DNA from 3 places in the Streptomyces sp. NPDC051364 genome. Region 1 is predicted to be linked to each of the others. Evidence: riboswitches for the same ligand, from Rfam matches in the RefSeq annotation. Region 1 holds a riboswitch; each other region holds the start of a gene.
What was found. A riboswitch is a leader RNA that binds a small molecule or an ion and turns the genes downstream of it on or off. The one in region 1 is predicted to bind cobalamin.

Region 2: another riboswitch for cobalamin. It lies ahead of metE (5-methyltetrahydropteroyltriglutamate--homocysteine S-methyltransferase); the one in region 1 lies ahead of AB0M76_RS10675 (ribonucleoside-diphosphate reductase subunit alpha).
Region 3: another riboswitch for cobalamin. It lies ahead of AB0M76_RS25630 (cobalamin biosynthesis protein); the one in region 1 lies ahead of AB0M76_RS10675 (ribonucleoside-diphosphate reductase subunit alpha).

Annotation. Positions count from the first base shown of each region.
Region 1 covers NZ_JBFBAH010000004.1:218,807-222,019, forward strand. The annotation lists gene AB0M76_RS10665 (Uma2 family endonuclease) at 1-569, opposite strand, end outside; gene AB0M76_RS10670 (GNAT family N-acetyltransferase) at 648-1,148, shown strand; cobalamin riboswitch at 1,193-1,324, shown strand; gene AB0M76_RS10675 (ribonucleoside-diphosphate reductase subunit alpha) at 1,481-3,213, shown strand, end outside.
Region 2 covers NZ_JBFBAH010000022.1:101,781-104,993, forward strand. The annotation lists gene metE (5-methyltetrahydropteroyltriglutamate--homocysteine S-methyltransferase) at 1-1,961, opposite strand, end outside; cobalamin riboswitch at 2,115-2,333, opposite strand; gene AB0M76_RS32155 (HAD family acid phosphatase) at 2,478-3,161, opposite strand.
Region 3 covers NZ_JBFBAH010000013.1:58,543-61,755, forward strand. The annotation lists gene AB0M76_RS25620 (inorganic phosphate transporter) at 17-1,288, shown strand; gene AB0M76_RS25625 (hypothetical protein) at 1,317-1,538, shown strand; cobalamin riboswitch at 1,653-1,804, shown strand; gene AB0M76_RS25630 (cobalamin biosynthesis protein) at 1,843-2,802, shown strand; gene AB0M76_RS25635 (cobyric acid synthase) at 2,814-3,213, shown strand, end outside.

The DNA of each region.
Region 1 (3,213 bases):
TTGAGGACCTCGGTCTGCAGGGTGATGCCGACGGGCTCGGGGAGCGCGATGTCCGTGCCGTACGGCACGATGTGGATGCTCTCGTACTGTCGGCCGTTCGGCTGGCTGTAGACGGAGATTTGGCACTTGGCCCGGTCGATCAGGAGGTAGACGGGGATACCCGTCTCCGCGTAGGCGCGGGGCTTCTCGACATGGTCGCGCCGGTGGGTGTCCGAATCCCACGAGGTCACCTCTACGACCATGAGGATCGGATCGGGGTCGACCCAGTCCCCCTGCCCGACGAATGCTTCGGAATGCGCGAGCGCCGCATCCGGAATCGCCCGGCCGGCCCGGTACTCCTGGGCCTTGATGCCCTGCCCCGGATGCAGCCACAGCTCGGGGCGGTGCTGCATGCAGATCCGCGTGAGCCACTGGATGATCATCCCGTGGTCGCCGTCCGGCATGGCCTTGCTCCTGATGATCCCGTCGATGAATTCCAGCCGCGTCCCCTCCCTCTCGCGGGCCGCTATGCGCGCCACGGCTTCGAAGTCCTCAGTCAGCATGTGGGGCCGGTCTGTCATCACGGTCATGCCTCGCTCGCCTTCCTCGACGGTGCTGTCTCCGACGATAGCGCCGGGCGCTGACACCCGTACGGCACACTCGACCGCATGGACATCGTGATCAGGCAAGCGCTGGCGGCGGAGTACGGAACGCTCGGGGAGATCACCGCGCAGGCCTATCTCGGGGACGGGCTGCTCACGTTCGGCGAGGACGATCCGTACCTCGCGCGGCTGCGGGACGTGGCCGGGCGGGCGCGCGACGGGGTGATACTCGTCGCCGCCGCGAGCGACGGACGGCTCCTCGGAGGTGTGGCGTTCGCCGCGCCCGGGAGCCCGCTGTGCGACATCGCCCGAGCCGGCGAGGCCGAGTTCCGGATGCTGGCCGTCGCCCGGGAGGGCCGCGGGCGGGGCGCCGGGGAGGCGCTCGTACGGGCCTGCGTGGAGCGGGCGAGGGTCATCGAGGGCGTACGGCGCCTTGTTCTGTCCACCACGGACGACATGGTCGGAGCCCACCGGATCTACGAACGGCTCGGCTTCGTCCGCACGCCCGAACGGGACTGGGAGCCCGTCCCCGGCCTCACTCTGCTCACGTACGGTCTCGAACTGTAGCCACGCCGACACAACATCTAGGGGGTCGCACAGGAAGCGGCCCCCACATGTATGCTCATGCTCGCTGTCGCCGCAGGGGAATCCGGTGCGAATCCGGAACTGTCCCGCAACGGTATGAAGTACACCCATTGGTGTCACCGCAAGTCCGAGGACCTGCCGACAGTGCGCCCGGCTCGACCGAACCGGGTGCCGACACGTCCGGGCCCCGCGGTTGGGCCGGTGGACGCCGTGCGGTGTGAGCGTGCCCAGCCAGGCCCTGCCCCGCGCGCGCCCGCTCGCGCCCGCACCGAAGGTGTCCCGGAGCCGAGCGAGGGAGAGCTCCCCCCGTGACCATCGCGCCTTCCGCACCGCGCGCCGAGTCCGACCCGTCCGACACCGGAATCGAGACCGGGGGACCTGGGGCCGCACTGCTGCGTACCCTCACCGAGCTGACCGCCGACCTCCCCGACACCGACCCGGGCCGGGTCGCCGCAGCCGCGCTCCGCGGGCGCAGCGCCGCCGCCGACGAGGCCGAGCTGCGCGGGCTGGCCACGGAGGCCGCCGCCGGTCTCATCTCCGAGGACCCGGCGTACTCCCGGCTCGCCGCCCGGCTGCTGACGCTGGCCGTCGCCGAGGAAGCCGCGGGCCAGGGGGCCACCTCCTTCTCCGCCTCCGTCGCGGTCGGCCACCGCGAGGGCCTGATCGCGGACCGCACCGCCGAGTTCGTGGCGCTGCACGCGAGCCGCCTGGACGCACTGGTCGAGCACACCCTCGCCGAGGGCGCCGACGACCGCTTCGGCTTCTTCGGCCTGCGCACCCTGCACAGCCGCTACCTGCTGCGCCACCCGATCACCCGTCAGGTCGTCGAGACCCCGCAGCACTTCATGCTGCGCGTGGCCTGCGGCCTCGCCGAGAACGACAGTGTCCAGGCCGTCGAGGAAGTGGCCTCGCTCTACCGGCTGATGAGCCGCCTCGACTACCTGCCGTCCTCCCCCACGCTCTTCAACTCCGGCACCCGGCACCCGCAGATGTCCTCCTGCTACCTGCTGGACTCCCCGCTGGACGAGCTCGACTCGATCTACGACCGCTACCACCAGGTCGCGCGCCTGTCGAAGCACGCCGGCGGCATCGGCCTCTCGTACTCGCGCATCCGCGCCCGCGGTTCGCTGATCCGCGGTACGAACGGCCACTCCAACGGCATCGTGCCGTTCCTGAAGACCCTCGACGCCTCCGTCGCCGCCGTGAACCAGGGCGGCCGCCGCAAGGGCGCCGCCGCGGTCTACCTGGAGACCTGGCACGCGGACATCGAGGAGTTCCTGGAGCTCCGCGACAACACGGGCGAGGACCAGCGCCGTACGCACAACCTGAACCTCGCGCACTGGGTGCCGGACGAGTTCATGCGCCGCGTGAACGCGGACGCCGACTGGTCGCTGTTCTCCCCGGCCGACGTGCCCGAGCTGGTCGACCTGTGGGGCGACGAGTTCGACGCCGCGTACCGCAAGGCCGAAGCGGACGGCCTGGCCCGCAAGTCCATGCCCGCCCGCGACCTGTACGGCCGGATGATGCGCACCCTCGCGCAGACCGGCCAGGGCTGGATGACCTTCAAGGACGCCTCCAACCGCACGGCGAACCAGACCGCCGAGCCGGGCCGGGTCGTGCACTCCTCGAACCTGTGCACCGAGATCCTCGAGGTCACCAACGACGGCGAGACCGCTGTCTGCAACCTCGGCTCGGTCAACCTGGGTGCGTTCGTCCTCACCGAGACGGGTGAGATGGACTGGGAGCGGCTGGACGAGACCGTCCGCACCGCCGTGACCTTCCTCGACCGCGTCGTGGACATCAACTTCTACCCGACCGAGCAGGCCGAGCGCTCCAACTCCCGCTGGCGCCCGGTCGGCCTGGGCGCGATGGGCCTGCAGGACGTCTTCTTCAAGCTGCGCCTGCCCTTCGACTCCGCCGAGGCCAAGGCCCTCTCCACCAAGATCGCCGAGCGCATCATGCTCGCCGCGTACGAGGCCTCCTGCGACCTGGCCGAGCGCCACGGCGCGCTCCCGGCCTGGTCGGAGACCCGTACGGCCCGCGGTGT
Region 2 (3,213 bases), on a different contig from region 1:
TGGATCTGCGTGTCCGGCCGTACCCCGGAGACGGCGAGCCGGAAGGCCTCGGTGGCCCACGCCAGGTATTCCGCACGGTCGGCGGCGCGCAGCGGCAGCGTCTCCCGCAGCGCGGGCTCGTCCACCTGGATCACCGAAGTGCCCGCGGCCTCCAGGTCCCCGACCTCGTCGCGCAGGGCGAGCGCCACCTGCCGTGCCGTGTCCCCGAGCGGCTGGTCGTCCCGTACGAAGGACCACGCGAGCATGGTGACCGGGCCGGTCAGCATGCCCTTGACCGGCCGGGCCGTCTGCGCCTGGGCGTACGTCGTCCAGCGCACGGTCATCGGATCGGGACGGGAGATGTCCCCGGCCAGGACGGGCGGGCGGACGTAACGGGTGCCGTACGACTGGACCCAGCCGTGCCGGGTGGCCAGGTACCCGGTGAGCTGCTCCGCGAAGTACTGCACCATGTCGTTGCGTTCTGGCTCGCCGTGCACGAGGACGTCGATGCCGGCCTTCTCCTGGAAGGCGATGACCTCGCGGATCTCGTCCTCGATGCGCTCCTCGTAGCCGGCCGTGCCGATCCGGCCCGAGCGCAGGTCGGCGCGGGCGGTGCGGAGTTCGGCGGTCTGCGGGAAGGAGCCGATGGTCGTGGTCGGCAGCAGCGGCAGGCCCAGGAGGGCGCGCTGGGCGGCGGAGCGTTCGGCGTACGGCTGGGCACGGCGGGCATCGGCTTCGCCGATCGCCGCCGTACGGGTCCGTACCGCGGGGTCGCAGGTGAGCGGGGAGTTCGAACGGGAGGCCAGGTCGGCGCGGTTGGCGGCGAGTTCGGCCGCGATCGAGGCGGGCCCCTGGCCGAGGCCGCGGGCGAGGGTGGCGATCTCGGCGGTCTTCTGCCGGGCGAAGGCCAGCCAGCGGCGGATCTGCAGGTCGATGTCGCGTTCGACGGCGGCGTCCAGCGGGACGTGCAGCAGCGAGCAGGACGCGGCGACGTCGACCCGGCCGGCGAGGACGAGCAGGGTGCCCAGGGTGGTCAGCGACTTCTGGAGGTCGTTGATCCAGATGTTGCGGCCGTCGACCACGCCGGCGACGAGGCGCTTGCCCGGCAGCCCGCCCACCGCGGCGAGGTCCGCCAGGTTCGCGGCGGCGGCCCCGGTGAAATCGAGCGCCAGGCCTTCGACGGGGGCCTTGGCGAGGACGGGCAGGGCCTCGCCCAGCCGGTCGAAGTACGAGGCGACGAGCAGTTTCGGGCGCTCCGTCAGGGCGCCGAGCTCCCGGTAGGTGCGGGTGGCGACGTTCAGCTCGGCGGGGGTGCGGTCCTGGACCAGGGCGGGCTCGTCGAGCTGCACCCACTCGGCCCCGGCCGCGCGCAGCTCGGCCAGCACCTGGGCGTACACGGGCAGCAGCCGGTCCAGCAGCGTGAGCGGCACGAAGTCGTCGCAGACGCCGGGGGCGGGCTTGGCCAGCAGCAGGTACGTGACCGGTCCCAGCAGGACGGGCCGGGCGCGGTGCCCGAGCGCAAGGGCTTCGCGCAGTTCCGCCACCTGCTTGGCGGGGTCGGCGGTGAAGACGGTGTCCGGCCCCAACTCCGGGACGAGGAAGTGGTAGTTGGTGTCGAACCACTTGGTCATCTCCAGCGGCGCCACATCCTGCGTGCCGCGGGCCATCGCGAAGTACCCGTCCAGAGGGTCGGCCTCGACGGCGGCGCGGTGGCGGGCGGGGACGGCGCCGACCATGAGACTGGTGTCCAGTACGTGGTCGTAGTACGAGAAGTCGCCGGTCGGGACCTCGTGGATTCCGGCATCTGCCAGCTGCTGCCAGGCGCTCCGGCGCAGTTCGCGGGCGGTCTCCCGGAGGGCGGCGGCGCCGACGCGGCCGTTCCAGTAGCCCTCGACGGCCTTCTTCAGTTCCCGGTTCGGCCCCTGGCGGGGGTATCCGTACACGGTGGCGCGTACGGCCGTGGCAGCGGACTCGGTTGTCACGTGACTCTCCTTCGCGAGCATGCGTGTGCGCGTCTTGCGACGGATCCCGGGGAAACCGGGGCGAAGGAGTGACGAACCGGACGGACCACCTGTGCCCGCCTGAATGTGCACGCCGACCCGCCCACGAAGTCACCGGGATCACCGCACGCGAACGGTCGCGTGCGGGCAACGGGCAGGTCTTCGGACTCGCGGGCACGTCTCGTCGTACGAGACTCCTACTGGCCGTCGCTTCCCAGACCCGTCCGGGCCCAGTGCGTATGACGGCGGTCGTTCCCGCTCACCGCTGCGGGGCAGTCCCGGATTCCCACCGGGTTCCCTCTTGCGACGCATCCCGCCTGGAGGACGGGGCGAACCAGCTGCGGAGTCAGCCTAAGGGCAGCCGCCGGGCGGCGGACAGGTGTGATCACCATGCGGACACGGCAATGAGACGCCCCGCCCCCCGGTGCGCCGCCGCCGGCCGCCTCTGTGTGCAGGCGGCCGGCGGCGGGGACCCTTGGCAGCGGGGCCGAAAAGCGACTAAGAGAGCTTGCCGTCGTAGTCCGGCAGCTTGAAGGTGCGCTCCGCGTGCCCGCCGACCAGATCGCTGTTGTTGTTGCCGATGTTGGCGATGATCGTGTAGCCGCGGGCCTCGATCTCGGCGCGCTTGGCCGTCTTGTAGGTGCTGACCTCGCTGAAGAGATCGGGCAGGTCCCGGACGTACAGGTCCGAGACGGGGTAGCCGACCGCCTTGAGGTTGTGCTCGGTGAGGGAGTGGATGATCCCCGGTCGGGCGGTGACGAAGATGATGGCGACGCCGCGCTCGTTCGCGTACCCGGTCAGGTCGCGGACCTCGGAGATCGCCGGGGTCGGGAACGTCCAGAACCAGTGGAAGTCCGTCTCCAGCGAGGAGTTGTCGATGTCGAGGACGATCGCGGGCTTCTCGCCGGCGGGCGACTGGGCGATGCGCTGCTCGACGTACGGGCGGGCCGTGGCCATGACGGCGGCGACATCGCGCTTCCAGGTGCCGTAGTCGATACCGCGGATGAGCGCGTTGCCGCCGGGCGCGGAGGCCGTCGCCGCGGCCGGGGCGGCAGCCGGGGCCGGGGTGGGGACCGGGGCGGCTTGGGCGGAGGCGGCAGGGGCCAGCATCAGGACGACGGTGGCCGCGGCCGTGCCGGTGGCGGTTCCGAGCGTGCGGATGCGGGCGTGGGTGCTGCGCATGTGGGGGCGCTCCTCATGGGCTTCATTGGCCGAAATGACATGTACGGGGCCA
Region 3 (3,213 bases), on a different contig from region 1:
ACAGAAGCCTGGGTAAATGGAGCACATAACGCTTCTCCTCGGGATCGTGATCATCACCGCTCTCGTGTTCGACTTCACGAACGGTTTCCACGACACAGCCAACGCGATGGCCACCACCATCTCGACCGGCGCCCTCAAGCCCAAGACGGCGGTGGCCATGTCCGCCGTGCTCAACCTCGTCGGCGCGTTCATGTCCGTGGAGGTCGCCAAGACGATCTCCAAGGGCCTGGTCAACGAGGAGGGCATCCAGCCAGAAGTGATCTTCGCCGCCCTGGTCGGCGCGATCCTCTGGAATCTCGTCACCTGGCTGGTCGGACTCCCCTCCAGCTCCTCCCACGCGCTGATGGGCGGCCTGGTCGGCGCGGCCGTCGCCTCCGCCGGCCTCGGCGCCGTCAACGGCGGCACGCTCGTCAGCAAGGTGCTGCTCCCCGCGGTCGCCGCGCCGATCGTGGCCGGTGTGGCCTCGATGCTGGCCGCCAAGGTCACGTACAAGCTGGGCGGGAACGTCGGCAAGAAGACCTCCGCCAAGGGCTACAAGGCCGGTCAGATCGCCTCGGCCGGACTCGTCTCCCTCGCGCACGGCACCAACGACGCGCAGAAGACGATGGGCATCATCACCCTGGCGCTGGTCGCCGGCGGCGCGCTCGCACCCGGCTCCAACCCGCCGGTCTGGGTCATCGTCTCCGCCGGCATGGCCATCGCCCTGGGCACCTCCCTGGGCGGCTGGCGCATCATCCGCACCATGGGCAGCGGCCTGACCGACCTGCAGCCGCAGCAGGGCTTCGCCGCCCAGACCTCGGCCGCCAGCGTCATCCTGGCCTCCTCCAGCCTCGGCTTCTCGCTCTCCACCACCCACGCGTGCTCCGGCGCCGTCATGGGTGCGGGCCTGGGCCGCAAGGGCGGTGCGGTCCGCTGGTCCACCGCCACCCGCATGTTCATCGCCTGGGGCCTGACCCTGCCGGCCGCGGCCGTCGTCGCCTCCGGTGCCGAGCTGGTCATGCGTACCGGTGACCTCGGCGTCGCCGCCGTCGCGCTCTTCCTGATCGCCTCCTGCGTCGCCATCTGGGTCATCTCCCGCCGCCAGGTCGTCGACCACGGCAACGTCAACGACGTGCAGCCGGCCGCGGCCGAGGAGCCGGGTGTCGTCACCACGGCGATGGCAGCCGTCACCGTCCCGCCGACCGTGGCCGCCGCCGGTACGACCGCCGCGGTGACCGACGAGGACCTGAAGGCCACCATCCCGGCGGCCGCCCCGACTGCGCCTGCGGCCCCCGCAGCCGCGGTCTGACCCCGAGAACGACAGAGGAATCCGCAGTATGAAGATCGACTGGGCAGCACTCGGCTCCGTCTTCGGGGTCAGCCTCTCCGCCACCGTCGCGCTCGTGGCCCTGTTCACCCTGGGCCTGGTGGGCCTCTCCAAGCACGAGACCGCCACCGAGCAGGGCGGCACCGCCACCCTGGCCCGCAGCGGCGCGTACGCCTGCTTCGCGCTCGTCGCGGCGGCCGTGGCGTACGGCATCTACCTGATCGTCAGCTGACCGATTCGGGCACGGCACACAAAAGCTCCCTCCGGGCTTCCCGGGGGGAGCTTTCCCGTACCTGAGGCCCGGCGTGGTGACCTGCCTCGCCGCAGGTCAACGGCGAGTTGACGGGCCTTCGCGGTGCGTGGTGGACTGCCCGAGCCAATACGGCGGCATGGAGAGGAAGTCCGGTGCGAATCCGGCGCGGTCCCGCCACTGTCACCGGGGAGCACGCGGCACGTGCGCCCCGGGAGCCAGGAACTCCCACCGCCGGACACGTCGAACCAGGGCGCGGACCCTGAGTGAGGACATACCTGCCACCATGCGTGCCGATCGCGTCTTCGCGTACGGCGCCACGGCGGGCCTGATCGGCGACCGGATCCTCGGTGATCCGCGCCGAGGGCACCCCGTGGCCGCCTTCGGACGAGCAGCCGCCGCTGTCGAAGGCGCCCTGTGGCGCGACGACCGCGCCCGGGGCCTCCTCCACACCCTCGTGTGCGCCGGGGGCGCGGCCGCCGTCGGCGCGCTGGGCGCCCGCGCCGTGCGCTCCCGGCCCGCAGCCGCCCGTATCGCCCTGACCGCAGCGGCCACCTGGGCCGTCGTCGGCGGCACCTCCCTGGGCCGTGAGGCCCGCGCCATCGGCGGCGCGCTCGCCGCCGGGGACGCCGAGGTGGCCCGGGAGCGGCTGCCGCACCTGTGCGGGCGGGACCCGCAGGCCCTGGACGAGCAACAGATGGCCCGCGCCGTCGTGGAGTCGGTCGCCGAGAACACCTCCGACGCGGTGGTCGGGGCCCTGGTGTGGGGCGCCGCCGCCGGTGTCCCCGGGCTGCTGGCCTTCCGCGCCGTGAACACCCTGGACGCGATGGTGGGCCACAAGTCGCCGCGCCACCTGCGCTACGGCTGGGCCTCGGCCCGGCTCGACGACCTCGCGGGCTGGCCGGGCGCCCGGCTGACCGCGCTGGCCGCCGTACTGGCCGGACCCGACCGGCGGGGAGCCGTACGGGCCTGGCGTGCGGACGCCGCGAAGCACCCGAGCCCGAACGCCGGCCCGGTGGAGGCCTCGTTCGCCGGGGCCCTCGGCGTACGGCTGGGGGGCACTCTGGCGTACGCGGGACGGGTCGAGCACCGGGCCGTACTGAACGGCGAGTCGGGGCGGCCGGTGCAGGTCGCGGACATCGAACGGGCGGTGCGGCTGTCACGGCAGGTGACGTGGCTGGCGCTGGGGGCTTGTGTGGCACTGCGCTGTGCGGTGTCACGTGTTGCTGGGAGGGGACGCCCGTGAGCGGCGGAAAGCTGGGCGGGGGACTCCTCGTCGCCGGTACGACATCGGACGCGGGCAAGAGCGTGGTCACGGCGGGCATCTGCCGCTGGCTGGCCCGGCAGGGCGTGAAGGTGGCGCCGTTCAAGGCCCAGAACATGTCGCTGAACTCGTTCGTGACGCGCGAGGGCGCCGAGATCGGGCGGGCGCAGGCGATGCAGGCGCAGGCGGCGTGCGTGGAGCCTACGGCGCTGATGAACCCGGTGCTGCTCAAGCCCGGCAGCGACCGCAGCAGCCAGGTGGTGCTGCTGGGCAAGCCGGTGGGCGAGATGAGTGCCCGGGGCTACCACGGGGGCAGGCAGGAGCAGCTTCTCGGGGTCGTCACGGACTGCCTGGAGCAGCTGCGGGGCACGTATGACGCCGTGATCTGCGAGG